DNA from 4 places in the Shewanella oneidensis MR-1 genome. Region 4 is predicted to be linked to each of the others. Evidence: predicted binding sites of a transcription regulator. Region 4 holds the regulator's gene; each other region holds the start of a gene.
What was found. The regulator LexA, encoded in region 4, represses DNA repair genes until DNA is damaged. The targets are predictions, from matches to a motif close to TACTGTATNNNNATACAGTA.
Positions count from the first base shown of each region.

Region 1: the regulator LexA is predicted to act here: its motif matches at 3,355-3,374, upstream of recN (DNA repair protein RecN).
Region 2: the regulator LexA is predicted to act here: its motif matches at 1,914-1,933, upstream of SO_RS11995 (YebG family protein).
Region 3: the regulator LexA is predicted to act here: its motif matches at 4,610-4,629, upstream of recA (recombinase RecA).

Region 1 is NC_004347.2:3,604,582-3,612,157, forward strand. It holds gene barA (two-component sensor histidine kinase BarA) at 1-176, shown strand, start outside; gene SO_RS16165 (YjaG family protein) at 151-750, shown strand; gene SO_RS16170 (DUF3319 domain-containing protein) at 906-1,145, shown strand; gene lldR (LysR family transcriptional regulator LldR) at 1,142-2,041, opposite strand; gene SO_RS16180 (AEC family transporter) at 2,316-3,275, shown strand; gene recN (DNA repair protein RecN) at 3,405-5,063, shown strand; gene SO_RS16190 (phosphatidylglycerophosphatase A family protein) at 5,200-5,694, opposite strand; gene thiL (thiamine-phosphate kinase) at 5,694-6,650, opposite strand; gene nusB (transcription antitermination factor NusB) at 6,729-7,133, opposite strand; gene ribH (6,7-dimethyl-8-ribityllumazine synthase) at 7,148-7,576, opposite strand, start outside.
Region 2 is NC_004347.2:2,734,412-2,741,987, reverse strand. It holds gene SO_RS12010 (PqiB family protein) at 1-498, opposite strand, end outside; gene SO_RS12005 (paraquat-inducible protein A) at 485-1,102, opposite strand; gene SO_RS12000 (paraquat-inducible protein A) at 1,104-1,739, opposite strand; gene SO_RS11995 (YebG family protein) at 1,945-2,244, shown strand; gene SO_RS11990 (GAF domain-containing protein) at 2,259-2,717, shown strand; gene proQ (RNA chaperone ProQ) at 2,995-3,636, shown strand; gene prc (carboxy terminal-processing peptidase) at 3,665-5,710, shown strand; gene pepN (aminopeptidase N) at 5,794-7,576, shown strand, end outside.
Region 3 is NC_004347.2:3,569,731-3,577,306, forward strand. It holds gene SO_RS16015 (aspartate kinase) at 1-19, opposite strand, end outside; gene alaS (alanine--tRNA ligase) at 29-2,653, opposite strand; gene SO_RS16025 (regulatory protein RecX) at 2,932-3,411, opposite strand; gene recA (recombinase RecA) at 3,429-4,502, opposite strand; gene mutS (DNA mismatch repair protein MutS) at 4,883-7,453, shown strand; gene rpoS (RNA polymerase sigma factor RpoS) at 7,536-7,576, opposite strand, start outside.
Region 4 is NC_004347.2:4,794,597-4,802,172, reverse strand. It holds gene coxB (cytochrome c oxidase subunit II) at 1-1,450, opposite strand, end outside; gene SO_RS21390 (cell division inhibitor SulA) at 1,855-2,367, opposite strand; gene lexA (transcriptional repressor LexA) at 2,364-2,984, opposite strand; gene plsB (glycerol-3-phosphate 1-O-acyltransferase PlsB) at 3,146-5,575, shown strand; gene mtr (tryptophan permease) at 5,568-6,824, shown strand; gene SO_RS21370 (VOC family protein) at 7,037-7,576, shown strand, end outside.

The DNA of each region.
Region 1 (7,576 bases), 1.2 Mb from region 4:
AGCGTTTATGCCAAGAGATTGAATCTGCGTTAAAACGTGAGGCCCGTGTTGAAGATCTCGAACCGGAAATACTAGAGTTACTTGATGAGCTAACTAAGGTAGAATCGGCAGCAAAACAAGTGCTATCACAGCTATCAGCGGAAATAACAGATGACCAAAAAAACGGGCTTCTTTAAGCGTTTAAAAGCGCTAGAACTACCACAGAAAAAACTCTTTGCCATTGCCCTTTGCCAACGAATGTTACCCAACTATCAATTGTTTTCAGAGGTTTGCGAGTTTGGAGATCCTGCGGTACTAAGCACAGTGCTCGAGCTTCTTTGGCAATCCCAGTACGACAACAAGCTGAAGTTCAATATTGATGTGCATTTACAGCGCTTAGAAGACAACACCCCAGAACCCGCCGATTTTGACACCTACGGTGTTTATCCTGCGATGGATGCCGTGGTTGCGCTCTCCACTTTACTTGGGGCGATTCAAACCAATCTTGAGGAAGATATCACCAATATCAGCAAGTTATCCTCAAGCACTGTGGCAAACTACATTGAAACCATTAGCGATGTGGATTTAACCGATGACGCCTTAGATGACTATGTCTTCGCCCATGAAGTGATGGAAGAAGAAAGAGCACTGCAAAATACGCTGCTCGAAATCATCGAAGAAAATCCCAAAATTACCGCCGAATTCGTTAAAGGTTTGCGTAAAGATATTATCGAAGCGGGTGTATCGAATATCGGTATCAGCGTCGCGTAAATATCAAACCCAAACTAGCTGAAGATCTAGGATTCATCTCTTCAGTTGCCTTGAGTATCTCGCCCATGTTACCTAAAGTCATTTACGGTTTAGGTAACATGATACGGCAGATTTAAATCACGGGAGGATTGGGGTAAATTAACACCCCATTCAATATGAAAAAACTCGTTTATCAAGGATTTATCTTAACAAACAGCGAAGGCCGTACCGATACTTGGAAACTCACCATAAGCGAGCAAAATCGTATTGGTTCTTTGTTTGAGCTGCGCCGTTTAGTCAATTATTACCTTGAACTCGGCATTGTGCCCGCCACACGTACTAGCCTGCAAGATGCAAAGCAAACGCAAAACTCCATGAGCAAAAATACCCTTAAACCCCGTAAACGCGAATCTTAAGCCATTGAAAAAAGTTCGGGCGCCTTAGACTGCATAAACTCGATAAACACCCTCACCTTCAGCGGTTGCTGACTACGCTGGTGATAAAGAATCGAAATCCTACGTTGTTCGCCAATCCATTCCGGTAAGAGCACTTTTAAACGCCCCTCTTTAATCTGTTGTTTTACAAATAATTCTGGCCCATAGAGAATGCCGCCATGATCTAAAGTCGCCTGAATCGCACCATGGAGATCCGTGAGCGTGAGTTTTGTTGGGCCATTAAAATAGAAAGACTCGCCATTAGGGTGCTTTAAATGCCAATTAAACAGCGGCCAAACTTTGATCAGCTGATGATTTTCAAGATCATCGGGATGGGTTAATTCAGGGGCATGGGCTAAATATTCCGGCGTCGCAAAGAGTCGATAATCAAGCTCACCTAAAGTGCTCGACACCCACGAGGAGTCAGGTTGGGCACCGCCCACAATCGCTACATCAATGCCTTTATCAATTAAATCCACTAACTCATTGCTTTGGGAAATGTGTAAGCGGATATCGGGATATAAACGGCCAAACTCATTTAAAGCGTGAATAAAAATAATTGAAATAATCGAAATCGGCGCCGCAATCCGCAATGTGCCTTCGGGTTTATCGCTGCCTATGCCACTGAGTTCATCGAACTGCGCAATCACGCTTTGATAACGCTGAAATAACGCTAGACCTTCCTCGGTTAACCTCAACTTGCGGGTACTTCGCATAAACAATTGCTTATCGAGTTTTTCTTCAAGTTTTGCCAGCTTACGACTCACTGTAGCGATAGGCATATCGAGATCTTTAGCAGCTTGGGAAAAACTCCCCGCATTGACTAAATGCACAAACAGGTAAATTAACTGTAGCTCGCCGCCAACATCATCCGCCATCTTCAATCCCAATCGTTTAGCGTGAGTGCTACTTATCGGTATAAGGCACTAACTCATTGTGTTTTAAACGTAGAATTATTCATTTCTACGACCATAGCGCAATAGCCTCGAAGGCTAATCCTATGCTATTTTGCCCATAAATTTACTGCACTAGCGCCGATTATTGTCAATTCGCTGAGATAGTCGCTGGGACGCTCTTGCTCGGCATGAATCAGATTAAGCGTCAGTAAGCTTGTATTACAGGATAAGAAACACAAAAGGATGAGTGAGGGATATGACCATTTTAACCCCTCTGTTTGCCGTCTTCGGGATCATGCTACTGGGCACACTTGTGCAAAAACTGCGTTTTCTCCCAGTTGAAACCGACCAAGTGCTCAATCAATATGTCTACTATATTGCGTTTCCTGCTGTACTCTTGATTGCACTGGCGCAGCAACCGATTGAGGAAATTCTGCAATGGCGGTTTATCGCAGGCTACAGTGCCGCCATGCTGGTGATTTACCTAATGTGTATTGGTATATCATTACTCGTTAACCCAAAACAGCATGCTATCGCCGCCGTGCGCGCCCTCAACGCCACCTTTGGCAATACCGCATTTATTGGTATTCCGCTGCTGGTGATTATATTTCCTGAACAACAAAGCGCCCTGGTCGCCGCCATAGCCAGTTTATTGTCCGTGCTTATGTTTGCTGTGGCCTTGGTCTCGCTGGAGCTTACGACAAATAAACACAGACAACACCACGCTGTGGTAATTATGTGTTTGGCCATCACTAAAAACCCCATCGTTATCGGCTGCTTTATCGGCATTAGTATCTCGGCGCTTGGGATCACACTGCCGTCTGGCGTGGCATTAATGATCCAACAAATAGGTAATACCTCAAGCCCCTGCGCCCTATTTGCCGTCGGCATGGTATTAGCTAAAGCCATGCGTTACCAAAAAGATAGTAAGTTATTCAGCCTGACAAATTTTGTCGAACTGTGCCTTATCAACCTCTTTAAATTAATCCTACAACCCGCATTGGTTTTCTTCATGCTTAAAAGCATTGGCGTTACAGGAGATTACTTAGTAATGGGCGTTATCCTCAGTGCCTTACCTACGGCGGCCAGTGTCTATTTACTTGCTCAGCGCTATAACACCCAAGCCTCAACCTGTGCGCAGGGGATATTATTTGGCACTATTGTGACTTTTTTCAGCTTGCCCATTTTAGAACAACTTGTTAAAACCTATTCATAAACAAGCTATTAGACTTTAGCTTGTCGCAATATGTCGATTATTCACCCAAAGTTACTTTACTGTATATAAAATCAGTATATACTGTTTATCAATACAGTGATTTGGTAAGTTTTTCGACAGGAACTCACTATGCTTTGCCAACTCAGCATCAATAATTTCGCTATCGTCCGTTTTCTCGAACTGGATTTTAGCCCCGGTATGACCAGCATTACCGGCGAAACTGGTGCCGGTAAATCCATCGCCATCGACGCCTTAGGCCTGTGCCTAGGCAATCGCGCCGATGCCAGCAGTGTCCGTCCTGGCGCGAGTAAAACCGAAGTCAGTGCCCGATTTTCGCTACACGATGTTCCCCTTGCTAAACGTTGGCTCGAGGATAACGATCTCGAACTTGATGACGAATGTATTCTACGGCGCACCATTGGTAGCGATGGCCGCTCACGCGCCTATATTAATGGCAATCCCGTACCTTTAACTCAACTCAAATTACTCGGGCAATTGCTTGTGGGGATCCATGGTCAGCACGCCCACCACGCCATGCTAAAGAGTGAACATCAACTAACCTTGCTCGACAGCTATGCTAACCATAGACTGCTGATTGATACCGTCACGGCCAGTTATCAACGCTGCAAACAAATCGAAGCTGAACTCAAGCAATTAGAAGCCTCGCAGCATGAACGTATTGCCCGTAAACAGCTGGTGCAATATCAAGTTGAAGAGCTAGATGAATTCGACCTCAAGGTCGGTGAATTTGAAGAAATTGAGCAAGAGCATAAACGCCTCGCCAATGGCACTGAACTGGTGGATAGCTGCCAAGCCAGCCTATATTTACTCACTGACGGCGAAGAGAGCAATATTGAGTCACTGCTTAACAAGGTAGTAAGCCTTGCCGAAAACCTGCAAAGCTACGATCCTGCATTGACCAATGTCAGCACTATGTTGAATGAAGCCCTCATTCAAGTACAAGAGAGTGCAGGAGAATTACAGCATTACCTGAGTAAACTCGAACTCGATCCAGCGTATTTTGCCTATCTAGAGGAAAGACTCTCAAAGGCCATGCAACTGGCACGTAAGCACCATGTCAGCCCTGACAAATTAGCCGAGCATCATTTGGCACTCAAAGCGGAACTCACAACCCTCGATGACGATGAAACTAAGTTAGAGGAAATCCAACTCCAAGTTGAAGCGAGTAAATCAGCTTACTTAGCAAACGCACAAAAACTGAGTCAGAGCCGCGCGCGCTATGCAAAAGAGCTGGATAAACTGGTGACTCAATCCATCCACGAGCTGAATATGCCCAAGGGTAAGTTCACTATTGAAGTTAATTTTAATCCCGAGATTATGTCGGTAAATGGTAGCGATAACATAGAGTTTATGGTCACAACCAACCCAGGACAGCCTTTACAACCGATTTCACGGGTTGCCTCTGGCGGTGAATTGTCTCGTATCGGTTTAGGGATCCAAGTGATAACCGCCAAGAAAGTAGCCACTCCTACCCTTATTTTTGATGAAGTGGATGTCGGAATTTCAGGCCCGACCGCTGCTGTGGTTGGCAGAATGCTGCGTAGCTTAGGGGAATCGACTCAAGTACTTTGTGTAACCCATTTACCTCAAGTTGCAGGTAATGGTCATCAACATATGTTTGTGAATAAATTCAACAAGGCGGGAAGTACAGAAACCACAATGACGCCTTTGGATAAGGAGCAACGTATCCAAGAATTAGCCAGACTTCTCGGTGGCGACACGATTACCTCTAACACTCTCGCCAATGCACGAGAACTATTACAGTAAGAGCACTATTACAGTAAGTCACAGCAAAGAGAATAACGCGTGATAGCCAATACCTTATCTACAACAGATAAGGCATTGGCATTTATAGGGTAACTAACTTCAACTCGGGTTAACTAAGATAAATAACCTAAAGATATTATTGGCTAATAACGACAATCACTTGCAGACAAATAAGTGCAAAAACACCTGCTAAGACATCATCTATCATAATGCCAAAACCACCTTCCACTTTGGCATCAAGCCATCGAATCGGCCATGGTTTTAGGATGTCAAATAGCCGAAACAGCGCAAAACCGACTGCGAGCCACAGAATACCGGCGGGGGCGGCAATCATAGTGATCAATAAACCTGCAACTTCATCCCATACAATCGCGCCATGGTCGTGTACCCCCATGTCATTAGCGGCCTTATCACAGATATAAATCCCAGCAATCACGCACACTAAAGTTGCGGCTAAATACCACGCCAAAGGTAACTGCGCCAACAGTAAATAGACAGGAATCGCCGCCAAAGTGCCAAAAGTACCGGGAGCTTTAGCCGCTAAGCCACTGCCAAAACCGAGGGCTAAAAAATGAATGGGATTTTTAAGGGACAGGCGCGATAGCGCCTGATCTTGGGATAACAACTTCATTAAAAATGCTCAAAACCATGGTACGGTGGCGTAAATAGCTCACCATTAAGTTGCAACTTAAGCTTACTGCCCGCACAGATTTGCCCAACACGGACAAACTTAGTACCTGCATGGCTGAGGGCGGTTTCTAACGCACCTTTTTGCGCCTCTGGCACAGTAAATAACAGCTCATAATCTTCGCCACCCGTGAGTGCATAACCTAAAGCATGCTCTTCACTCACGGTGTCTTGCATCGCACGAGATAAAGGAATAGCGCCAACATCAACGACCGCACCAACCTTTGACGCCTTGAGGATATGCCCAATATCCGAGATAAAACCGTCGGATAGATCGATGGCACTGGATGCCAAAGAGCGTAATGACTGCCCCGCTAATACTCTCGGTGTCGGACGATAATGGCGATTAATTAAGAACTCTTTGTGCTCCGCTCGTGCATGTTGCACACAGCGGATCAAGTCCAGCCCTAAGGCTGAATCACCAAGCGTCCCCGTCACATAGATCCAGTCGCCAGCTTTAGCACCATGACGAGTCAATGCTTTACCTTGCGGCACTTGCCCATGCACTGTGATATTAATCGCTCTGGGCCCGCGAGTCGTGTCACCACCAATTAAGGCAATACCGTAATAATCTGCCGCTTCAAAGAGGCCTTCACTAAAACCACTTAGCCATGTCTCGTTAACCTCAGGCAAAGTGAGTGCAAGCGTCATCCATGCAGGCTCAGCCCCCATTGCCGCTAAATCAGAAAGATTTACCGCTAGGGCTTTGTAACCTAAGGCTTGAGGTGGAATATCAGGGAAGAAGTGAACATTTTCGACTAAGGTATCGCAGGAAATGGCGATCGACTTGTTTTCGGCGGGCTGCACAAGGGCGCAATCGTCACCAATACTTAATTTGACATCACGGCGCGTCGGGCCGCGGTGATTGAAATAACATTCAATAAGTTGGAATTCTTTCACTGTACAGTTTGGCGCGACTCACATCGGCCACCTTTGTTAGCAATGAAAAACGGTATCCTAAGATACCGTTTGTCCTTATTACTTACGTGCAACCAGTTTGTCGAGTAATCCATTAACAAACTTATGGCTTTCATCCGCACCGAAAGCTTTAGCCAATTCAATCGCCTCGTTAATGGCAACTTTAAATGGCACATCTTTACGGAAAGTCAGCTCATAGGCCGCTAAGCGTACTATGGCTTTCTCCACTGGAGACACCTCATCAATGGGGCGATCTAAGTGTGGAATGATCAACTCATCCAGTTGGGTTTTCTTAGTTGCAACGCCTGCAAATAGCTCACGAAAATAAGCTACGTCTACACCATCGAGACTCTGTTCAGTTAAAAACTCATGCTCGACATCGGCAATATTATTCCCGCTTAGTTGCCATGAATAGATGGCTTGAACGGCTAAACGGCGGGCCTTGCGGCGCTCAGAAGGCTTCATTATTTTTCCTACTATTACAACTGTTGTTCAAGCTGTTGCAGAACGTTGACCATTTCAAGCAAGCTTAGAGCAGCTTCGCCGCCTTTGTTACCCGCTTTAGTACCTGAACGCTCAATAGCTTGTTCAATGGTATCTGTAGTCAATACACCGAAAGCAACGGGCAGATCGAACTCTAATGCAATTTGAGCCAGACCTTTGTTACATTCGCCTGCAACAAAATCAAAGTGAGGGGTACCACCACGGATTACCGCACCAAGTGCAATAATACCGTCAAACTTACCACTTGCGGCAACACGACGTGCAGCCAGCGGTAACTCAACCGCACCAGGTACACGGACAACAGTGATGTTTTCATCACTGACTTGGCCAAAACGTTTCAGCGTGTCAAGTGCACCTTCAAGCAGGCTTTCGACTAAAAAGCTGTTAAAACGCGAAATTACAAT
Region 2 (7,576 bases), 2.1 Mb from region 4:
ACCCAGCTTATCGGCAGTGAGTTCAATCATCACCCCTTCGGAGCCGATTTGCATCGGTGGTGGCTGACGCTCAGCCTCAAAGAACGTTGCGGCATTGCCTTTACCCGGTTGAATGGCAATATAGTTGCCCGAAAACAGCGCATCTAAACCTTCAACGCCTGTGATACTCGCCTTTGGGGTGACTAACCAGAAGAGGGTCTCTTTATTTAAGAAAGGTTTAGCGCGATAGTCCATCATCACTTTCACGTTCACGCCTTTAAGATCATCGTCAATGCCAATGTCTTTCACCTTACCGACGGTTAAACCTTGGTATTTGACTAAGGTTTTGCCCACATCAATTCCCGTTGCACTGGGAAAGTGGATCTGAATTTCAACGCCCGATTCTTTGATGCTTTTAATACCCAGCCAAGCGCCGAGTGCGAGCGCCACAATAGGGAGCAGCCAAATCGGCGAAAAGAGTTTTTTCTTCACAACTTTTGGCGATTCAATTTGTGTCATCTTGATTTTCCAATCGATCCCAGAGTAAACGAGTGTCTAAAACTTTTGCGGCAAGTTGAGTGAGTAAAATCACTAATGCAAACGCCGTGGCCGCAGGAGCCGGCTTCGCATCGAGTAATTGCCCCATATTAACAAGGGCAACCGTTAGTGAGATCACAAACAAATCGAGCATCGACCAGCGGCCGATCCACTCGATAATATGAAATCCCACCATGAGTTTCTTTTTTGAAATGGGCAAATTAAAACTGATTGCACACAGATAAGTAGCAAGACCGATAATTTTCACCCAAGGTACTAAAATACTGGCAATAAACACGATAATGGCGATAGGAAACATATCCGATTGTACTAAATGGATAATACCGGAGAAGATCGTATCGTGACGTACCTTTCCCTGATTGGTGAGCACAGTTATAGGGTAGAGGTTCGCTGGGACCAATAAAATGGCAGCAGTGATCAGCAGCGCCCAGCTTTTTTGTAAGCTGCTATAGTCGCGAACATGTAGTTCTGATCCACAACGACTACAGTGGCTATCATCACTGCCATTGAGTTGCCTGCAAACTGTACATAAACAGAGACCTAAATCTTTTCCTTGCTGCTTCATCTCAGTGACGCTCCTGCATAAGAAGACCCCACATATGCTCAATATCGTATTCACGCTGTAAAAATAGGGTGACTAAAAAAAGCATGGTGAAGCAAAAGGTCCCCATTCCAAAGTAAATATCTGAAAAGTCTGATAATTGAAACGAGGAAACGAGGAAACTAATCACATAAATCTCGAGCATAGTCAGTTGCGACAGGAGTCCCTGAAATTTTAATAATTGTTTGAGGCTATGGCGCCCCAATGGGCTATCAAGCCCCCATTTAACAATTAAGAGTTGGATGAGAATCGACAGGATCAATAAACCTGGGCCTACCACCGCCGCGGCGAGCACGGCTATACCTACAACCCAATACCCTTGGTCGAAGACGGCAAAAGCGCCTTGAAACACAGTCGTAGTGCGAATACTGCCTAGGAAATGAATTTCCAACACAGGGAAAAAATTAGCAGGAAAATAAAATACCAACGCGGTAATGCACAGTGCCAACATGCCATTCACTGAGCAGTATGGTGTGTCATAAAGAGCAGTGTTACAGCGCGGGCACAACGCTCTTACACCCGTCGGTAGGGCGCGTTTCCGAATGGCCAAGTCGCAGGAACGACAGAGGATTACAGAGTTTTCTGCTGTATTTTCATGCATATAAAAATATTATATTAGCCCCAAAGCCATTGAGATAGTGCAAATAATCCGAATTAAACAAATTATAAGGTGAGATACCCAATTTCTTGACTCATCTCGACAACGCAAAACGTTCACATAATATCAGAATAATCAGAACACTTGCATCACTAGTTCACTTTATGTCATTCTGGTTACTGTATATAAAAACAGTGCGAGGGCAGTCATGGCAGTTATTACACAGTTTGTCGTGGTAAGAGAAGGGGTAGAAAAGATGACATTCACATCGAAAAAGGAGGCTGATGCCTACGATAAGATGCTCGATATCGCTGACAACCTCATTCCATTTATTCAAAACGCGCAGCTCGGAATTGATGAAAGTCTGACCGAACAGCTCGCATTCTATTTTGCTAACAATAAAGATGAGCTGACAAACTTGCTTAAAGGCGTCGTTCAAGTTAATAGTACGCCAACAAAACAAAGTGCAGCGAAAAAAGCGTCTAAGAAGGACGACGCTGTCGAATAATTCTTAGGATGCATATGAAACCGCAATTTTATGAATCATTGAATCGTCAAGTGCTGGCGTTACTTGAAGGTGAAGACGATTTAGTGGCTGCCATGGCTAACTTTTCGGCTCTGCTCAACGATAACTTAACTGAGCTAAATTGGGTTGGTTTTTACGTGATGCGCGGCGAACAGTTAGTGTTAGGTCCTTTCCAAGGAAAAGTCGCTTGTACCCGCATTCCTATGGGAAAGGGTGTGTGTGGCACCGCAGCACTGGCTAACCAAACCCAACGTGTTGCCGATGTGCATCAATTTGACGGCCACATTGCCTGTGATGCGGCCAGTAATTCAGAAATTGTTATCCCTGTGCGGGCTGATGGAAAAGTGATCGCTGTGCTGGATATCGATAGTCCTATTTTTGATCACTTCGACGAAGAAGACCAAAAGGGCTTGGAATTATTGGTAAAAAGCTTCGAAAAATGCCTATTTGCTTAATTTGCGTACAATAACGCATAATTCATGGTCGCAATCGGTGGCGTGCGCCTTATAATAGCGCATGTCCTGATAAGGCTTATTTAGGTATGGTCTGAATAAGCCTGATAGGTTTAGCCGTAAAAAATTGTTAACTTATATTTTTTAACTTTAGTTAACTCGGCGAGAATGCTAATTTGTACTTTGGCTCAATTGTGGGCTTAACCAAGATGAACGACACGTAAGAAGCTGATTTATATCACCTCGAATTCGATGTCCCTTTTTAACTGTGGAAGTAATGATGGAATCAACAGATAAGTTGACCGACACCAACGCAATTTTGGCGTATTTGTATGAAACATTTCCTTTGTGCTTTATTGCTGAAGGTGAAACTAAGCCATTAAAAATCGGATTGTTTCAAGATTTGGCTGAAAGGTTGGCTGATGATTCTAAAGTCAGTAAAACGCAACTGCGAGTGGCGTTAAGACGCTACACCAGCAGCTGGCGCTACCTAAAATCGGTAAAGGCCGGTGCACAGCGTGTCGATCTTGATGGTCAGCCTTGTGGTGAGTTAGAGCAAGAGCATATTGATCATGCTCAAGCCATGTTGAAAGAAAGCCAAGAAAAAGCCAAAGCTAAGCGTGCTGCTCAAACACCGAAAGCGGCTCCAGCGGGTAAAGCTCCGGCGAAAAAAGCCCCTAAGAAAGTTGCCGTTCCTGCACGTAAGACTGAGCGCCCAGCAAAAGCGGCTCCAAAGGTCGAACCTGTAGTGAACTTAGTGCAAGCGCAATTGACTGATTTAGCGAAGAAGCAACGTGTCAATGTTAAGTTAGGTATGACGCCAGTAGCCGGCGTGATCACCGACATTAATAAAGAAGACATTCATGTTCAGCTCGATAGCGGCTTAACGATAAAAGTGAAAGCAGAACATATTCTGCTGTAATCATTTAATCTAACGGAGTAACTTGTTGATGCGAAAACTCATTTTGGCTACATCCATCGCCACTGTTTTTGTCGGATTCTCGGCTTGGGCTGTGCCTCCTACAATTCAAATCAGCGAGTTACCCACTCTCAAGCAGGAAGCGCAGCATAAAGTGGCCAGTAAGCGAGTGACGGATTTATATACTCGTTCGCATTACCACCGATTTGCGCTCGATGACGCGTTTTCTGCGCAGATATTTGACCGCTATTTACAGCAACTTGATTACCGTCGCAATGTGCTGACCCAAGCCGATGTCGACAGTTTTAAACCTTATATCAATCAGTTTGACGACATGCTTAGTTCAGGTGAACTCGATCCTGCATACAAAATGTTTGATTTGGTTCAAAAACGTCGCTACGAAGGCTTTGTGTACGCGCTTTCTCTGCTCGATAAAGAAATGGACTTTACCGCCCCTGGTGATGTCTACGATTATGATCGGGAAGATGTTGCTTGGCCGAAAGATCAAGCTGAAATCAATGAACTTTGGCGTCAGCGAGTCAAATATGACGCGTTGAATCTCAAGCTTACTGGCAAAAAATGGCTTGAAATCGTTGATATTCTGCAAAAGCGTTATAACAACGCCATCAAACGTTTGACTCAGACCAATAGCGAAGATGTGTTCCAAGCCGTGATGAACGCGTTTTCACGCAGCATAGAGCCGCACACTAGCTATTTATCCCCCCGTAATGCCGAGCGTTTCCAAATGGAAATGAACTTAAGCCTTGAGGGTATTGGCGCGCAGTTACAGCTCGAAGATGATTACACTGTGATTAAGAGTTTGATCGCGGGTGGTCCTGCGGCTGGCAGTGAGAAACTGTCACCAGAAGATAAGATTGTCGGTGTCGGCCAAGAAGGCGGCGAGATTGTTGATGTTATCGGCTGGCGTTTAGACGATGTGGTCGAACTCATCAAAGGACCTAAGGGCAGTAAAGTCGTTTTGCAGATTTTACCGAAGAAAGGCGGCTCAAATGCTAAGCCGTTTAACGTGACCTTAGTGCGTGACAAAATTCGCTTAGAAGACCGTGCAGCCACTTCAAAGATCATCGAACCTAAAGACGGTGTATACGCCAATCGTAAAGTCGGTGTGATCCAGATCCCTGGATTCTATATGAATTTATCCCAGGATGTTGAAAAGGAACTACTTAAGCTGAATGAAGCCAAAGTCGAAGGTGTGGTTATCGATTTACGTGGTAACGGCGGTGGCGCATTAACTGAAGCTGTGTTACTGACCGGACTCTTTATCGATATGGGACCAGTAGTACAAGTCCGTGATGCCGATGGTCGTGTATCCGCTCACCGTGATAACGATGGTAAGACGACTTACACAGGTCCGTTGACCGTGATGGTTGACCGTTATAGTGCATCAGCTTCTGAGATTTTCGCAGCAGCATTACAGGACTATGACCGTGCACTGATTGTCGGAGAATCCAGTTTCGGTAAGGGTACAGTACAACAGCACAAGAGCCTAGGTCGTATCTACGATATGTACGAGAAGCCAATTGGCCATGTGCAATACACCATTCAGAAGTTTTATCGGATTAACGGTGGTAGTACTCAACTGAAAGGTGTGACACCGAATATTGCTTATCCAAGTGCATTAGAGCCTGGTGAATACGGTGAAGCTGAAGAGAAGAATGCTTTGCCTTGGGACAAAGTCCCGATGGCGCAATATGGCACGCTAAACGATATCACTCCTGAACTGGTGGCGAGTTTAGAGAAAAAGCACCTTGCTCGAATTCAAAACAGTGTTGAATTTAACTATATCAATCAAGATATTGCTGACTTTAAAAAGCATCACAAAGAGAAAACGGTCTCCTTAGTTGAAAGTGAGCGTATTGCATCACGTGAAGCTGATGAGAAGAAAGTGCTCGATAGAACCAATGAGCGTCGTGTTGCCAATGGTTTAGCGCCTGTTAAATCGATGGAAGACATTAAAGACGATGTCGTAGCACCAGATGCATTTTTAGATGAAACGGCGTATATCACCTTAGATATGGTGGATGCGAAAAAGCTAGCTAACGCTGGCACTAAATAGGCGGAGTTTACGCCTGTTTACCTTATCTTAAAACGCGCTTATGGCGCGTTTTTCTTATTTAAATCAGTGTTAAAGGGAACGAAATGACCCAAGCTCAAGCAAAATACCTCAAAGACTACCAAGCTCCCCCGTTCACGATTGAAACCATTGACTTAGATGTTAATCTCGATGGTAAAAACACCCTTGTTAAAGCCGTTAGCAAGGTCAAACGTACCTCAAACCACGCCAATCCTTTAGTGCTCGATGGGGAAAGTTTAACCTTAGTGAGTGTGGTGATTGATGGACAAGCAGCGGTGTATCACGAGAGTGAAGGTCATTTGACTATTGCGACTGGGCTTGATGAGTTTGAGTTATCGATCATCACTCAGCTTGATCCTGAAGCTAACTCGAGTCTTGAAGGGCTTTACATGTCCGATGGTGCCTATTGCACCCAGTGTGAGGCTGAAGGGTTTAGACGTATCACTTATTTCCTTGATCGTCCTGACGTATTGGCTAAATACACAGTGCGTATTGAAGCGGACAAGCTTGCGTTCCCATTCCTGCTGAGTAACGGTAACTTGATTGACAAAGGCGAGCTCGATGGCGGACGCCATTATGTACGCTGGCAAGATCCATTTCCCAAACCTGCCTATCTTTTTGCCCTTGTTGCAGGTGATTTTGACCTGTTACAGGATGAGTTTATTACCCGTAGCCATCGCAAAGTGGTGTTACAGGTCTTTGTTGATAAAGGGAATTTACATAAGGCGCACCACGCGATGGCGTCCCTTAAAAAGTCCATGGCCTGGGATGAATCCCGTTTTGACCTCGAGTATGACTTAGATATCTATATGATCGTTGCCGTCGATTTTTTTAATATGGGTGCGATGGAAAACAAAGGCTTAAATATCTTCAATACTAAATATGTTCTCGCTGATACTTTGACTGCAACAGACGATGATTATCATGGGATTGAATCCGTCGTTGGTCATGAGTACTTCCATAACTGGACTGGAAATAGGGTCACTTGTCGTGATTGGTTCCAACTAAGTCTCAAGGAAGGCTTAACCGTTTTCCGCGATCAAGAATTTAGCTCGGATTTAGACTCTCGCGCTGTGAATCGAATTCACGCAATTAAAGTGATCAAGAATCAGCAATTTGCGGAAGATTCTGGCCCTATGTCCCATCCTATCCGTCCAGAATCTGTCATTGAGATGAATAATTTTTACACTGTGACAGTGTATAACAAGGGCGCTGAAGTCATTCGTATGATGCACACCTTGCTTGGCGAAACGCATTTTCAAGCGGGGATGAAGTTATACTTCAAACGTCACGACGGTCAAGCTGTGACCTGCGATGATTTTGTCGCGGCGATGGAAGATGCCAGTGGTATCGATTTAACCCAATTCCGCTTCTGGTATAGCCAAGCAGGCACCCCGATGGTGACCGCAAGCGATAGTTTCGATGCTGCATCAGGGCGTTATCAGTTAACACTTAAACAGACTTTAGCAGGTTGCTTATCGCCGCTGCATATTCCTTTTAGTCTTGAACTGTTGGATGAGAAGGGGCTGTCGCTGGTTAACCAAGTGCTCAATTTTATCGAAGCCGAACAAGTATTTACTTTTGAAGGACTCAACCATAAACCTGTGGCGTCACTGTTGCAAGATTTCTCTGCGCCGGTTAAATTACATTATCCCTTTGAAGTTGACCAACTTGTTCATCTGATGCGTTTTGCTTCGAGTGAAGTGGCGCGTTGGGAGGCATCAGTCACACTCGTTAGCCAAGCAATTTGGCAAAATGTTGAACATTTACAGCAACATCAGACGATGACCTTAGATGAAAGAGTTAAGGACAGTTTTAAAGGGGCTTTACTCGATGAGAAACTCGATC
Region 3 (7,576 bases), 1.2 Mb from region 4:
GCTTTCGTTTTTCGAGCACAGCAACCTCTTAAGCTAAACGCTCAGTAATCCAAGGTAATACTTGTGACAGTGCCGCATCCAGATTTTCTGGTTGGCTACCACCTGCTTGGGCCATATCAGGGCGACCACCACCTTTACCACCGACTTGTGTGGCGACCATAGCAACCAGCTCACCCGCTTTGATTTTAGCGATTAAGTCGTTGCTAACACCTGCAATAAGGTTGACTTTACCTTCTTGTGCTACACCTAACACGATAATAGCGGATTTAAGCTTTTGTTTAAGCTCATCTTGCAGACCGCGTAACGCACCAGCTTCAACGCCTTCTAGCTTTTTAATCAGCACATTGACGCCATTAACCACTACCGCATCACCCGCTAAATCCGCACTTGCTGCAGCCGCTAACTTATCTTTAAGTTGCTGCATTTCTTTCTCAAGTTGCTTCATTTTATCTAATTGGACTTTCAGTTTGGTAACAACTGAATGAGCATCAGCTTTCAGAAGTGATGCGGCTTCCTCAAGCTCAGCCTGTTGCTGCGCCACATATGCCATAGCCGCAGCACCTGTAACCGCTTCAATACGGCGTACACCTGCGGCTATACCACCTTCTGAAGTGATCTTAAATAAACCAATATCACCAGTGCGGCCAACATGCGTACCACCACAAAGTTCGATTGAGAAATCGCCCATGGTCACGACACGAACCTGTGAATCATATTTTTCACCAAAGAGCGCCATAGCGCCTTTTTCTTTGGCTTCATCAATCGCCATTTCAGCCACTTTAAGCTCATGGTTACGACGAATTTGCGTATTGACTAACTCTTCAACCTGCTTAAGTTCGAAAGGTTTTACCGCTTCGAAATGGGAGAAGTCAAAGCGTAAACGCTCTGGGTCAACCAATGAGCCTTTTTGAGTAACATGAGTGCCCAACACTTGGCGCAGTGCAGCATGCAATAAGTGAGTTACAGAGTGGTTTAACTGAGTGCGGTGACGTAGCTTTTTATCCACTTTGGCTTCAAGCACTTGGCCAACACTTAAACTGCCAGCCGTTAAGGTTCCTTTGTGACCTGAAGCTTGACCAAACTTTTGCGTATCGTTAACCGTAAACTCAATGCCTTGAGCCATTAATACGCCCTTGTCACCCACTTGGCCGCCCGATTCAGCATAGAAAGGGGTTACATCGAGCACAACGACAGCGTCATCGCCAGTGTTGATCGCAGGCACTGACTCGCCATTTAGGTACAGTGCAGTGACTTTGGCATTGCCAGTAAGTTCTGAGTAACCACAGAATGCGGTTTCAGCATCGATCTTAAGTGCTGCGTTATAATCGGCACCAAAGTTACCCGCGGCTTGCGCGCGACTGCGTTGTTCAGCCATCGCAGCTTCAAAACCAGCTTCATCGACAATAATGTTACGCTCACGACACACGTCAGCAGTTAAATCCACAGGGAAGCCGTAGGTATCGTACAGTTTAAAGACTGTTTCACCGTCTAAGGTGTCACCTTGTAATTCGTTCAATGCGCTATCCAGAATGCCTAAACCACGCTCTAATGTACGGGCAAACTGTTCTTCTTCCGCTTTAAGGGCTTTTTCAACAATAACTTGAGTTTCAGCCAGGCCTTTAGCCGCATCACCCATCACATCGATCAGCGTCGGAACCAACTTGTAGAAGAAGGCTTCGGTTGCACCTAACTTGTTACCATGACGAACGGCGCGGCGAATAATACGGCGCAGTACATAGCCACGACCTTCGTTCGATGGCATCACACCATCGGCAACTAAGAAGGCACATGAACGGATATGGTCGGCAATCACGCGCAGTGACTTGTTAGATAAGTCAGCCACACCGATGATTTCAGCCGCTTTAGCAATCAAAGCGCGGAAAATATCGATTTCGTAGTTTGAATGAACACCTTGCATAATCGCGGCAATACGCTCGATACCCATACCGGTATCAACCGATGGTTTTGGTAGCGGCAACATTTCGCCAGAGGCTTGGCGATTGTATTGCATGAATACAATGTTCCAAATTTCGATGAAACGATCGCCATCTTCTTCAGGGCTGCCTGGACGTCCGCCCCAAATGTGGTCGCCGTGGTCATAGAAAATTTCGGTACAAGGACCACAAGGACCGGTGTCGCCCATTTGCCAGAAGTTATCTGAAGCATATGGCGCGCCCTTGTTATCACCGATACGGATGATATTCTCAGCGGCAACGCCTATTTTTTTATTCCAGATTTCAAAGGCTTCATCGTCTGTTTGGTAAATAGTTACGCACAGACGTTCCTTTGGTAGCATCAATACTTCGGTCAGGAATGTCCAACCAAAACGAATCGCATCTTCTTTGAAATAATCACCAAAACTGAAGTTACCCAGCATTTCGAAAAAAGTGTGGTGACGTGCGGTATAACCCACATTATCTAAGTCGTTGTGTTTACCACCCGCACGGACGCAGCGTTGGGCAGTGGTCGCACGTGTATAGCTACGTTTGTCCATGCCAAGAAACACGTCCTTGAACTGGTTCATACCGGCGTTGGTGAATAAGAGCGTGGGATCGTTGCCTGGTACAAGAGAACTACTGTCCACAACTTGGTGACCATTGCTGCGGAAAAATTCGAGGAAAGCACTTCTAAGCGCTGCTGTCGTTTGATACATGAAATCGTCCTGAATTGGGTAAGCATGACCAGCTACACCATGAGGTAGCCGTATTTCTATTTGCCGAGCATTATAAGCAGACTGAGGAAAGACGACCAGCCTTGAATAGCGATATCGCGCTTAGGAATCTAATATTTTCGATGAGTTTGCAGCTAAGACAGGGCTTATCACCAAAGCGTGGCGTAAAAGTGGTGGAAACGAACAAATTCAACTAGGGCGTGTTGAAATTGATAAGGGATGACAAGCATAGCTTACTGAAGCAAGTTTATACCACTAACTTAGTCATCATTATCTTCCAAAGGGTCATAATCTAAGGCATAGATGACTTGTTCATAACTAAAACCTTGGCTCAATAAAAACCGCACCCGCTTGGCTTTTTCTTTTGCAATCAACTCTCGTGATTGAGACCCCTTAACCTCTGTCACTTTAGGGACACCATATTTTTTGATGGCTTTGGCTTTGGCTTTGGCTTTGGCTAATTCGAACCAATCATAATCAGTCGCTATTAACGCAGCCTCGATACAATCCTTAGTAAGCCCTTTTTGAGCGATGGCTTGACGAATGCGTATAGGCCCATGGCCGCGGGCGATGTTGCTACGAACGAGGAGCTCAGCATAGCGCTTATCATTGATAAATCCAGACGCTTCACAATCATCGAGCACAGGATCGATATCAAGAACTTCAAAGCCTTTTTCGAGCAGTTTGGTTCGGATTTCTTGGCGGGAATAATCGCGGCGCGCTAACAGCGCGACCGCGATTTGACGGGCTGACTGACTCAGAACACTTCGCCTGTTTCTAAATCAATATTCCCCTCGACATTGTCATCATCGGATGCCGATGATGCCAGGGCACTCGGGTTACTCAACAATAGCTCACGCAATGTCTTATCGATTTCAGCGGCTATAGCTGGGTTTTCAGTCAAATATTTACCCGCATTTGCACGGCCTTGACCAATTTTATCGCCCTTGTAGCTATACCAAGCGCCTGCTTTCTCAATCAGTTTATGGGCTACACCTAAATCAACTAACTCGCCAGTACGGTTGATACCTTGACCGTATAGAATTTGGAACTCTGCTTGTTTAAATGGCGCTGCAACTTTGTTTTTAACGACTTTTACGCGTGTCTCGTTACCAACCACCTCATCACCTTCTTTGATAGCGCCTGTACGGCGGATATCCAAACGAACAGAGGCATAGAATTTCAGAGCATTACCACCCGTTGTGGTTTCTGGGTTACCAAACATCACCCCAATCTTCATACGAATTTGGTTGATGAAGATTAACAGAGTGTTCGATTGCTTGAGGTTACCCGCTAACTTACGCATTGCTTGGCTCATCATACGAGCCGCTAAGCCCATGTGTGAGTCACCAATTTCACCTTCAATCTCCGCCTTTGGTGTTAATGCCGCTACCGAGTCAACGATAATCACATCAACCGCACCAGAACGGGTTAATGCATCACAAATCTCAAGGGCTTGCTCACCGGTATCGGGCTGTGAACACAATAAGTTATCAATATCAACGCCTAATTTTTTCGCGTAGATAGGATCAAGAGCGTGTTCTGCATCGATAAAGGCACAGGTTTTACCTTCGCGCTGAGCGGCGGCAATCACTTCTAATGTCAGAGTTGTTTTACCTGATGACTCTGGACCATAGATCTCAACGATACGGCCCATAGGCAAACCACCTGCCCCAAGAGCGACGTCAAGGGAAAGAGAACCTGTAGAAATGGTCTCAACATCCATAGAGCGGTCTTCGCCCAGCTTCATGATGGAGCCTTTACCAAATTGCTTCTCAATTTGGCTCAATACCGCAGCAAGTGCTTTCTCTTTGTTTGGATCGACCTTCATTCCTGTTCCCTCATCTAGACAGTATCAGTACTGTCAAAAGTGATATTCAATTTAATAAAGCAGGTGATCAAAAAGCGAGGCTCTTTGTCATTATCTGCAGACTAGTATACTGTACAATCATACAGTATCAAGGCCTGAGGATGAATTATTTTTACGTCTTAATATTTTCCAACTTAGACAAGCGGTTACATAGCAACACGACGAATTAATCAAGATAACAGTGAATATCCACGGTTTACGGATCAATTTTCCGTAAATTGTTGCTAAGATTGGCGCCAATTGATTTTAGACAGTAAGAATACAAATCTGCTGATTTTGATCCCATTACTGTATGACTTTATTCCCTATTTAGGGCCGGCATAACGGACGAAAACGATTTAATGAATCCTATAGATACCGATGATTTAGAAAAACACACCCCAATGATGCGTCAGTATTTGAGCATGAAGGCAGAACATCACGATATGTTACTGTTTTATCGCATGGGTGACTTCTATGAACTCTTCTATGATGATGCTAAGCGTGCCTCAGAATTATTAGGTATTTCTCTCACTGCCCGTGGTAAAAGTGGCGGCGATCCGATCCCTATGGCGGGCATTCCCTATCATGCAGTGGAAGGTTATCTGGCGAAACTGGTACAGATAGGTCAATCGGTTGCGATTTGTGAGCAAATTGGCGATCCAGCAACCTCCAAAGGCCCCGTTGAGCGTAAAGTCGTACGTATCGTCACTCCAGGCACCTTAACCGACGAAGCCCTATTACAGGAACGACAGGACAATCTGTTAGCTGCTGTTTATCAGGGCAAAGTAGGTTTTGGCTATGCGACTCTTGATGTGTCTTCTGGCCGCTTTGTTATTGCCGAGTTAGAGACCAAAGAGTCCCTCGAAGCCGAATTGCAACGTACCAATCCGGTCGAAATTCTTTATAGCGAAGATTTTGGTGCACTGGATTTATTGCACCATTTCAAAGGTAAACGCCGCCGCCCAGAATGGGAGTTTGACTACGATACCAGCATCAAACTGTTACTCGCCCAATTTGGCACTAAGGATTTACATGGCTTTGGTATAACCGATGCTCGCCTATCGCTGCAAGCGGCGGGCTGCTTAATGCAATATGTCAAAGATACCCAACGTACCGCCCTACCCCATATCAATGCTATTACTCGCTTTAATCAAACCGACACCATTGTCTTGGATGCTGCCACTCGCCGTAATCTAGAGCTGACACAGAATTTAAGTGGTGGTCGAGATAACACCTTAGCTGCAGTGCTCGATAACACTGCCACAGCCATGGGTAGCCGGATGTTGCAACGCTGGATCCATCAACCCCTTAGGGATCATGCGCTCATTTTGGCCCGCCAAACAGCAGTCAATGAATTACTTGAAACCGCAGTGCATGAGTCATTGCATGAACAACTTAAAGCACTCGGCGATATTGAGCGGATCATGGCTAGACTGGCACTGCGTACAGCACGCCCGAGAGATTTTGCCCGTCTGCGACAAGCCTTAAGCCTGTTACCGCAATTGCAACTGTCTTTAAGCCAATTAAGCGCTCCCCATACAGTCAAACTTGGCCAACTCTTGGGCGAATTTCCACAAGAACAACAACTACTTGAGCACGCCATTGTCGATAATCCCCCTATGCTTATCCGTGATGGCGGCGTGATCCGTGAAGGCTACAATGCAGAATTAGATGAGTGGCGTGGCTTAAGCGAAGGTGCCAGTGATTATCTAGTACAACTCGAAGCGCGGGAAAAGGAACGCACAGGCATTGCGACACTGAAGGTCGGATACAACCGAGTCCATGGCTATTACATTGAAGTCAGCCGACTACAATCCAACCAAGTGCCATTAAATTATCAACGCCGTCAAACCCTTAAAAATATGGAGCGGTACATCACGCCAGAACTTAAGGAATATGAAGAAAAGGTACTTTCTAGCCAAGGCAAAGCCCTCGCCCTTGAAAAACAACTCTGGGACGAATTGTTCGATTTGATCCTACCCAAGTTGCATGAATTACAAGACTTCGCCAGAGCCGCTGCCGAGCTTGATGTTCTCAGCAATTTTGCTGAACGTGCCGAAACCCTCGGTTATACCAGCCCAGAACTGAGCAGCGAAATAGGTGTTAAAATCGAGGCAGGTCGCCACCCTGTAGTTGAGCGAGTCAGTCAAACCCCGTTTATCGCCAACCCAGTAACACTGCATAATCAGCGGCGAATGTTGATAGTTACCGGCCCTAACATGGGCGGTAAATCAACCTATATGCGTCAAGTGGCGCTTATTACCCTCATGGCCCATATTGGCTGTTTTGTGCCAGCGGAACGTGCAACGATTGGTCCCATCGATCGAATTTTTACCCGTATTGGCGCCTCAGATGATCTCGCCTCTGGCCGTTCAACCTTTATGGTGGAAATGACCGAAACTGCCAATATTCTTCATAATGCCACTGCGCAAAGTTTAGTACTGATGGACGAAATTGGCCGTGGTACATCAACCTATGATGGCCTGTCGTTAGCTTGGTCAGCGGCGGAATATTTAGCGCAGCAAGTGGGTGCAATGACGCTCTTCGCCACCCATTATTTTGAGCTAACACAACTGCCAGAACTGATGTCCGGCGTCTATAACGTACATCTAGACGCAATTGAACATGAAGATACGATTGCCTTTATGCATGCAGTGCAGGAAGGCGCGGCCAGTAAGAGTTACGGTTTACAAGTTGCGGCGCTTGCCGGCGTCCCTGCACGAGTGATTAAGGCGGCAAAACATAAGTTACATCAGCTTGAAAGTCGCGATCATCAAGTAGAAGGTACTAAAACGCCGATTCAAACCTTATTAGCCCTGCCTGAACCAGTGGAAAATCCTGCGGTAAGTAAACTAAAGGCAATTAATCCTGATAATCTGACCCCTAAACAGGCGCTGGATTTGCTCTATGAGCTAAAACGCTTGAGCTAGGTGCATTTATCATGATGACTTAACAATAAAAACGCCCAAACAATTGGGCGTTTTTTATGGGGTGATTAAACAATCTTAAGCATTAATTTCTAAATAGAGCCTCTACAGATAGCCCTTGTGCGC
Region 4 (7,576 bases):
GCTGTTGCGGGGTGAGTTGTTTGCCAAATGCCTGCATGGCAGTGCCCGTTTTACCCTGCACCACGATATCGATATGATTGGTTGAGGGGCCTGTTGCGATAGCACTACCTGCAAGTGCTGGGAAGGCGGGCGGCATGCCTGCACCAGTGACTTGATGACAGGCTGCACAGAAAGTGACATAGACTTTTTCCCCTTCGGCCATCAGCGCTTCATGGGTGAGCGTGGGAAGACTCGCGGGATCGACACTGGCGATGGGCTCAGTCACCGCTTTGGGCGCATCGGTGGTTGAGGGGGGCTGAGTCGTTGCTACTGGTTCGCTATTGGTGCCACCGGATTTATGGGCATCAACGTCTTTGGCTTGCGCCGCATCACCCGTGTTATTGCCCCACGCATTACGCTCATAGGTAATCACTGCGGCAATTTCTTGTGTAGTCAATTGCTTGCTAAAGGCCTGCATCGCCGTACCCGCTTTACCATTGAGCACAATTTCAATATGAGCACCGAGCGGGCCCATTGCAATCGGGCTGCCTTTAAGATGTGGGAATACACCTTTAAGACCTTCACCATTCGGTTGGTGGCAGGCTGCGCAGTGGCCAAGGTAAACTTGCTCTCCCTGCGTCATCAGCTCTTCTTTGCTCAGGTTTTGTGATAATGCGGCCTGTGCAGCTTGCGCGGCGGCATCTGCGGCTTGTTTTTGCTCTTTGACCCAAGCCTCAAATTCGGCTTCGGGAAGTGCTTTTACAACTATCGGCATAAATCCATGATCTTTACCGCATAGTTCAGCACATTGACCGCGATAAATCCCGGGTTTGTCGATACGTGTCCAAGCCTCGTTGATAAACCCAGGATTCGCATCTTTTTTCACTGCAAAATCAGGTACCCACCATGAATGGATAACATCTTCAGAGGTCATCAAAAAACGGATTTTTCTATTTACCGGCAGAACAAGGGGTTTATCTACTTCGAGTAAGTAATGCTCACCTTTAACCTCATTTCCTTCAATTTGAGGTCTTGGTGTGGCGAGAATACTGTAAAACTCAATATCTTGGTCGAAGTAGCTGTAATGCCATTTCCATTGTGAGCCCGTCACTTTGACCGTGAGATCGGCATTGCTAGGGTCTTCCATTGCAATAAGCGTTTTAGTTGCTGGAATAGCCATTAAAATCAAAATGACGAACGGAATTACCGTCCAAGCAATTTCAACTTTAGTGCTTTCGTGAAAGTGAGACGCGACCGCGCCCTTGGATTTTCTGTGGTTGATCATGGCATAAATCATCACGCCAAAAACCACTAAGCCTATCGCGCAGCAGATATACAGAATCGTCATGTGTAAGTGATAAACCTTACCACTGATTTCTGTTACGCCAGGTGTCATGTTGTACCGCATGTCCGATGCGGCCAACGGTGGGGCGAATAGCACCACGAGTAAACAATACAACCATTGCTTCACAAGACTTCTCCTCTGCCAATTGCGAAAAGCAACTACAAAGAAGAGCAACACAGTAAGTCTCAACTCTATGCAAACTCTTCAGTTCCCAAAAAAGTGTTTCTGACTTCAACGTGCGTTGGCGGCTTACTTATGATCAAGTATTGTTACTGCTGGTATTAGCCACACTGGCACATACTGCTGAATAAACCCATTCTTCTCAATTTGTGTGGGCGAGTGATATTCGATAAAAACTCGATATCTATGCCTAAACTGGCGATATATTATTCACGCCTTAATCAACCATACTTGCTGTTTAAAAATTGATCAAGATCACTTCTTTTTCTAATTGTCTGAAAAATTGCCAAAAAAAAGCCTCACATTCATTGGTGAGGCGGCTTTCAAGGCTAAATACGGAGTACAAAATTTTAATGAACAGAGCTGAAAAAAGCGGGTTGAGTAAATTTGGTGGATGGCGCGAGATTGTCATTTGAGGGCAAGTCATTTGTTGCACCTTCAAGCACTATTCCCATTGCACGGGCGCTCTTTGCCACAATTTGTAAACGACGATTATCGCGGGCATCGAGGGCATGGGTCCAAGTTATCACAGCACTAGAAGTACCGCTGATTAAGGCTTTTTCCATTGCCCACAGGGTTTCGACTTCATCTTTTGCGTGCACCAGTAACACTCGATCCATACGAACGCCTGCGTTTGCCAATAGCTGCTTGTAGCCAATACTGGGTGGATTAATTAACACGATCCATCTTCCCTGTTGGCTCAGTTGGGCCAGTTGTTTGCTCAGTTGTGTCAGTTCTTGGCGGCCTTGGCTCTGGGTTGGCATAGTGACAATTGGCGTATGCTGCCAATCACTATCTGCGTCCCGAACAGTATCGAGCCATAAACCGGGGTGACGCGGGGCATTACCTAATAGTTTGTTCATAGCCAATCTCCGTTGCGGATCACCCCTACGGCGAGCCCTTCAATTGTTAAACTTTGGAAACTCAAATCGACTTTAATGGGTGAGTAGTCTTCATTTTCGGCATGTAGATAGACTACATTACCTTTTTTTTCAAAGCGTTTGACGGTTACATCATCGTCAACGCGAGCAACGACGACTTGTCCATTGCGAGCTTGTTGTACTTTATGAACGGCGAGCAGATCACCTTCGAGGATGCCGATATTTTTCATACTGTCACCCTTAACGCGCAGTAAGAAATTGGCTGTCGGGTGGAACATACTAGGATCGATTTGGTAATACTGTTCTACGTGCTCTTGAGCGAGAATGGGTTCGCCCGCAGCTACTTGACCGATGAGTGGAAGACCCGTTTCACTGTTATCTTCTTCCTCAACAGGGAGACGGATCCCGCGGGATGTGCCGGGCATGATCTCGATACAGCCTTTTTTTGCCAGTGCCTTAAGGTGTTCTTCAGCGGCATTTGCACTTTTAAAACCCAGGCGGGTGGCTATTTCGGCCCGAGTGGGTGGCATGCCTGTTTCGGCAATATTACGTTTAATCAGCTCTAAAATTTCAGCTTGGCGTGGCGTCAAGGGTCTCATGGTCTTTCCTGTTTTTCTATACAGTTACTGTTAGTATATACAGTATTATTCATAGTGCAAGTATTAACCACTTTTTAACGGGATTGGAGAGTATTAGCGAATATTCCCTAGAATCTGGTATTCTATTGGGCTAATGAACGTACTTACATTGCATAAGAATAATGCCTAAACAAGACTCTCTTTGGTTGAAATCATTACGCTGGATCCAAAAATACTTAGTGCACACCATTGTTGTGCCGCAGGATCCCTTTGCTGATCTGAATCTGGATGCCTCCAGACCACTCGCCTATGTAATGAAAACAGAATCCCTCAGTGATATTGCGGCTTTAAGCGAGATCACCGCTAAGCTTGGTTTGCCAAGCCCCTACGAGCCTTTAGTGGTTAATGGTGTAGTGGCGCCTCGCGTGGTGTGCCTTGAAGGGCGTAAACCGTTATTTGGTGATCGTGCGAGTAACGAGCCTTTCCTCGAATGTTTTATGCGCCTGTTGGCGGTGCATAAAGAGAAGCCTGAGTTAGATATTCAACTGGTACCTGTCAGTCTGTATTGGGGTCGTACTCCAGGTAAAGAAGATGACACAATGAAGGCCGCGGTGCTGGAGCGCGAAAATCCTACTTGGTTACGTAAATGTTTGATGATTCTATTTTTAGGTCGTCATAATTTTGTGCAGTTTTCCAATGCTGTGTCACTGCGCTATATGGCCGATGAGCATGGTACCGATATGGGGATTGCCCATAAATTGGCTCGAGTGGCTAGGGTGCATTTTCGCCGTCAACGCAAGGTGATGACGGGTCCTGTGTTGCCCAATCGTCAGGCGTTATTTGATTCTCTGCTTAAATCCGAATCCTTACGTAAGGCGATTCAAGAAGAAGCGGCCAGTAAGAAGATTTCTGAAACGCAAGCGCGTGAAACCGCCATTGAATATCTTGATGAAATCGCTGCAAATTATTCAGATAGCCTAGTGCGTATTGCCGAGCGTTTTTTAACCTGGTTATGGAACAAGTTATACAGCGGTATCAATATCAAAGGTGCCGAGCAAATTCGACAATTACACCACGATGGCCATGAGATTGTGTATGTGCCATGTCATCGCAGCCATATGGATTACCTGCTGTTATCCTACATTTTGTATTACCAAGGTATGGTGCCGCCACATATTGCTGCGGGCATTAACTTAAACTTCTGGCCTGCGGGACCGTTATTCCGCCGTGGCGGTGCTTTCTTTATCCGCCGTAGTTTTAACGGCAATAAACTTTATACCGCAGTATTTCGCGAATACCTCGATCAGCTGTTTGCTAAGGGATATTCGGTGGAATATTTCTCCGAAGGGGGCCGTTCTCGTACGGGCCGTTTGCTGGCACCAAAAACGGGCATGATTGCGATGACAATAAACAGCGTGCTGCGAGGCATTGAACGCCCCGTCACCTTAGTACCTGTGTATTTAGGTTACGATCACGTGATGGAAGTGGCGACCTATCATAAAGAGCTGAGCGGTAAGAAAAAGCAGAAAGAATCTGTATGGCAAGTCTTTGGTGCTATTCGTAAATTAGGTAATTTTGGCCAAGGTTATGTCAACTTTGGTGAGCCGATTACATTGCAGAACTTCTTGAATGAAACCGCGCCAAACTGGCGCAGTGAAGTGGCTGATGATCCAGAGCAAAAACCGACATGGTTAACCCCTGCGGTTAACGTATTGGCTAATCGGGTGATGACGCGCATTAATGATGCCGCCGCGGCTAGCTCTATCACGTTAACCAGTTTAGTGTTGCTGGCGTCTGAGCAAAATGCGTTGGAGCGTTGTTTGTTAGAGCGCCAATTAGATTTATATCTTACCTTGCTGAAGCGTGTCCCCTACACCTCGTTTACGTCGGTTGCTGAAGGTGATGGCAAGCATTTAGTGCAGCAAGGACTTGAGCTCAATAAGTTTTCCATCAGCGCCGATCCTTTAGGTGAAATAGTATCAATTGATGATAAACAAGCAATATCAATGACATACTATCGTAACAATATTATTCACCTATTTATTATTCCGTCGTTAATTGCGAGCTGTTTAATCAACAATAAACAGATTTCAAGGGCGCAAATCTTTGGTGTCGTGAACGACTTCTATCCGCTGTTGAAGGCTGAGTTATTCATGGGGATCAAAGATCTCCCAAGTTACGTGGATCAGGTGTTGGATCTGTTTATTGAACAAGGTTTAGTTGAAGAAACCGAGCTATTGTCGGTTGCGACTGAGCGCGCGAGCCAAATGCTATTGTTGGCCGGAAGCGTCAACGAAACATTGCAACGCTATGCGATTATTTTCAATTTACTTGCCCATAGACCTAAGATGGAACGCTCAGATCTTGAGTCTGAAAGCCATCTGCTGGCTCAACGTTTAGGGGCGTTGCATGGTATTACCGCGCCTGAGTTTTACGATAAAAAACTCTATAACACCTTGAGTGTTAAGCTAAAAGAGTTAGGCTATTTCTCTGGTAAAGAAGATAAGTCCGATGTCGAGCGTATTAGAGAACAAGCCAATAATTTACTCAGAGCCTCGGTGAGACAAACGATAGTCGCCAGCGTGACAGCGGAGCAATCGTTTAATGGCTAACCATATGAATGCGGTAAAAAATAAGCCGGTAGGGAAGTCTCTGCTCGGTGGCGCCATGATTATTGCGGGGACCACTGTTGGGGCTGGGATGTTTTCATTGCCCGTTGTTGGCTCAGGCATGTGGTTTGGCTATTCGATATTGATGTTGCTGGGTATTTGGTTTTGTATGTTGATGTCGGGGCTGTTACTGCTCGAAACCAATTTACATTTCGAGCCAGGCGCAAGTTTCGATACCCTCACCAAGGAAACCCTAGGCCAGTTCTGGCGTATAGTGAACGGGGTTTCTATCGCCTTTGTGCTCTATATCTTAACCTACGCCTATATCAGCGGTGGTGGTTCGATAGTAAACCATAGCCTACAGGGGATGGGGATTGAACTACCCCAAAGTGTTGCCGGATTAGTGTTTACCGTGGTGCTCGCCTGTATCGTGTTGATTAGCACTAAGGCTGTCGATCGCATTACAACCATTATGCTAGGTGGGATGATCATCACTTTCTTCCTCGCGATTGGTAATCTACTGATTGAGATCGATGTGACTAAGTTACTCGAGCCGGATGGAAATCAACGTTTTATACCATATCTATGGGTTGCATTGCCCTTTGGGCTCGCCAGTTTTGGTTATCATGGCAACGTGCCTAGCTTGGTGAAGTATTACGGCAAAGATTCCTCTACCATTATTAAGGCCATTTTTGTTGGTACTTTTATCGCGTTGATTATTTACGTTTGTTGGTTAGTGGCGACTATGGGCAATATTCCCCGCAGCCAATTTAGCGAGATTATTGCCCAAGGTGGCAATATGGGGGTGCTCGTCGGTGCGCTGTCAAAAGTGATGGAAAGTAGTTGGTTAAACAGTATGTTAACGCTATTTGCCAACTTAGCCGTCGCTTCATCTTTCCTAGGTGTCACACTCGGTTTATTCGATTACCTAGCCGATTTGTTTGGTTTTGATGATTCGCGCTCAGGCCGGATGAAAACCGCGATTGTTACCTTTGTGCCGCCAACAGTATTCGGTTTGTTATTCCCCGATGGCTTTTTGATTGCTATCGGTTTTGCTGCTTTAGCGGCAACCGTGTGGGCAGTGATAGTGCCCGCGCTGATGGCTTATAAGTCGAGGCAACTCTTTCCCAATCACCAAGGTTTTAGGGTTTTTGGTGGCACGCCGCTGATTATCCTTGTGGTGTTGTTTGGTGTGGTGACGGGGGCTTGCCATTTACTGGCAATGGCGAATTTATTGCCGCAGTTTTCCTAACATCATTCCTCGTTACGCGAGCACAAGCTTGCCAGAACGAACAATATTTAATCTCGAAACGTCAACACGCCCTAAGTATTTCGTGTACGACAAAAGCCCTCAATCGAGGGCTTTTGTTTATATGCTATATAACTCTTTTTATTGCCAAAACTGGACAGTTACATAAACTCCAGCTTAACTCGAACACATAATAAGCTAGATTGGAGTCAACCATGAGGATTACTCAGTACACACAAGGGCAAGCATGTTGGGTTGAATTGGCAAGCCATGACTGGCTGGGCGCGCAGGCTTTTTACCATGCATTGTTTGGTTGGAATACGGTAGAAATGCCGATCCCCATGGGGCATTTCTCGTTATTTAATCTGCAAGGAGACGATTTAGGGGCTATGTACCAAATTCCTCAATCTGAGTCTCAGACCCCAAGCCACTGGCGAATCTACTTCGCGGTGAAAGATATCGACGCGAGCATCGCCGCAATCTTGGCCGCAGGTGGTCAGTTGCATATAGGGCCTCATGTGGTGGGTGATGCGGGTGTGATGGCGCAGGTGAGCGATATAGAAGGCGCGCGCTTTGCCCTATGGCAAGCGAAACATCATTCCGGTTCGCGTCGGCAAGGGGAAGAAAATACGCTTTGTTGGGTTGAGCTAGCCTGTCGCGAACCAAGTCATGAAGCGGACTTTTACACTAAGGTGTTTCCTTGGACTTCCGTTTCCAGCCATGTGCCCGGCATTGATTACACTGAATGGCAAACA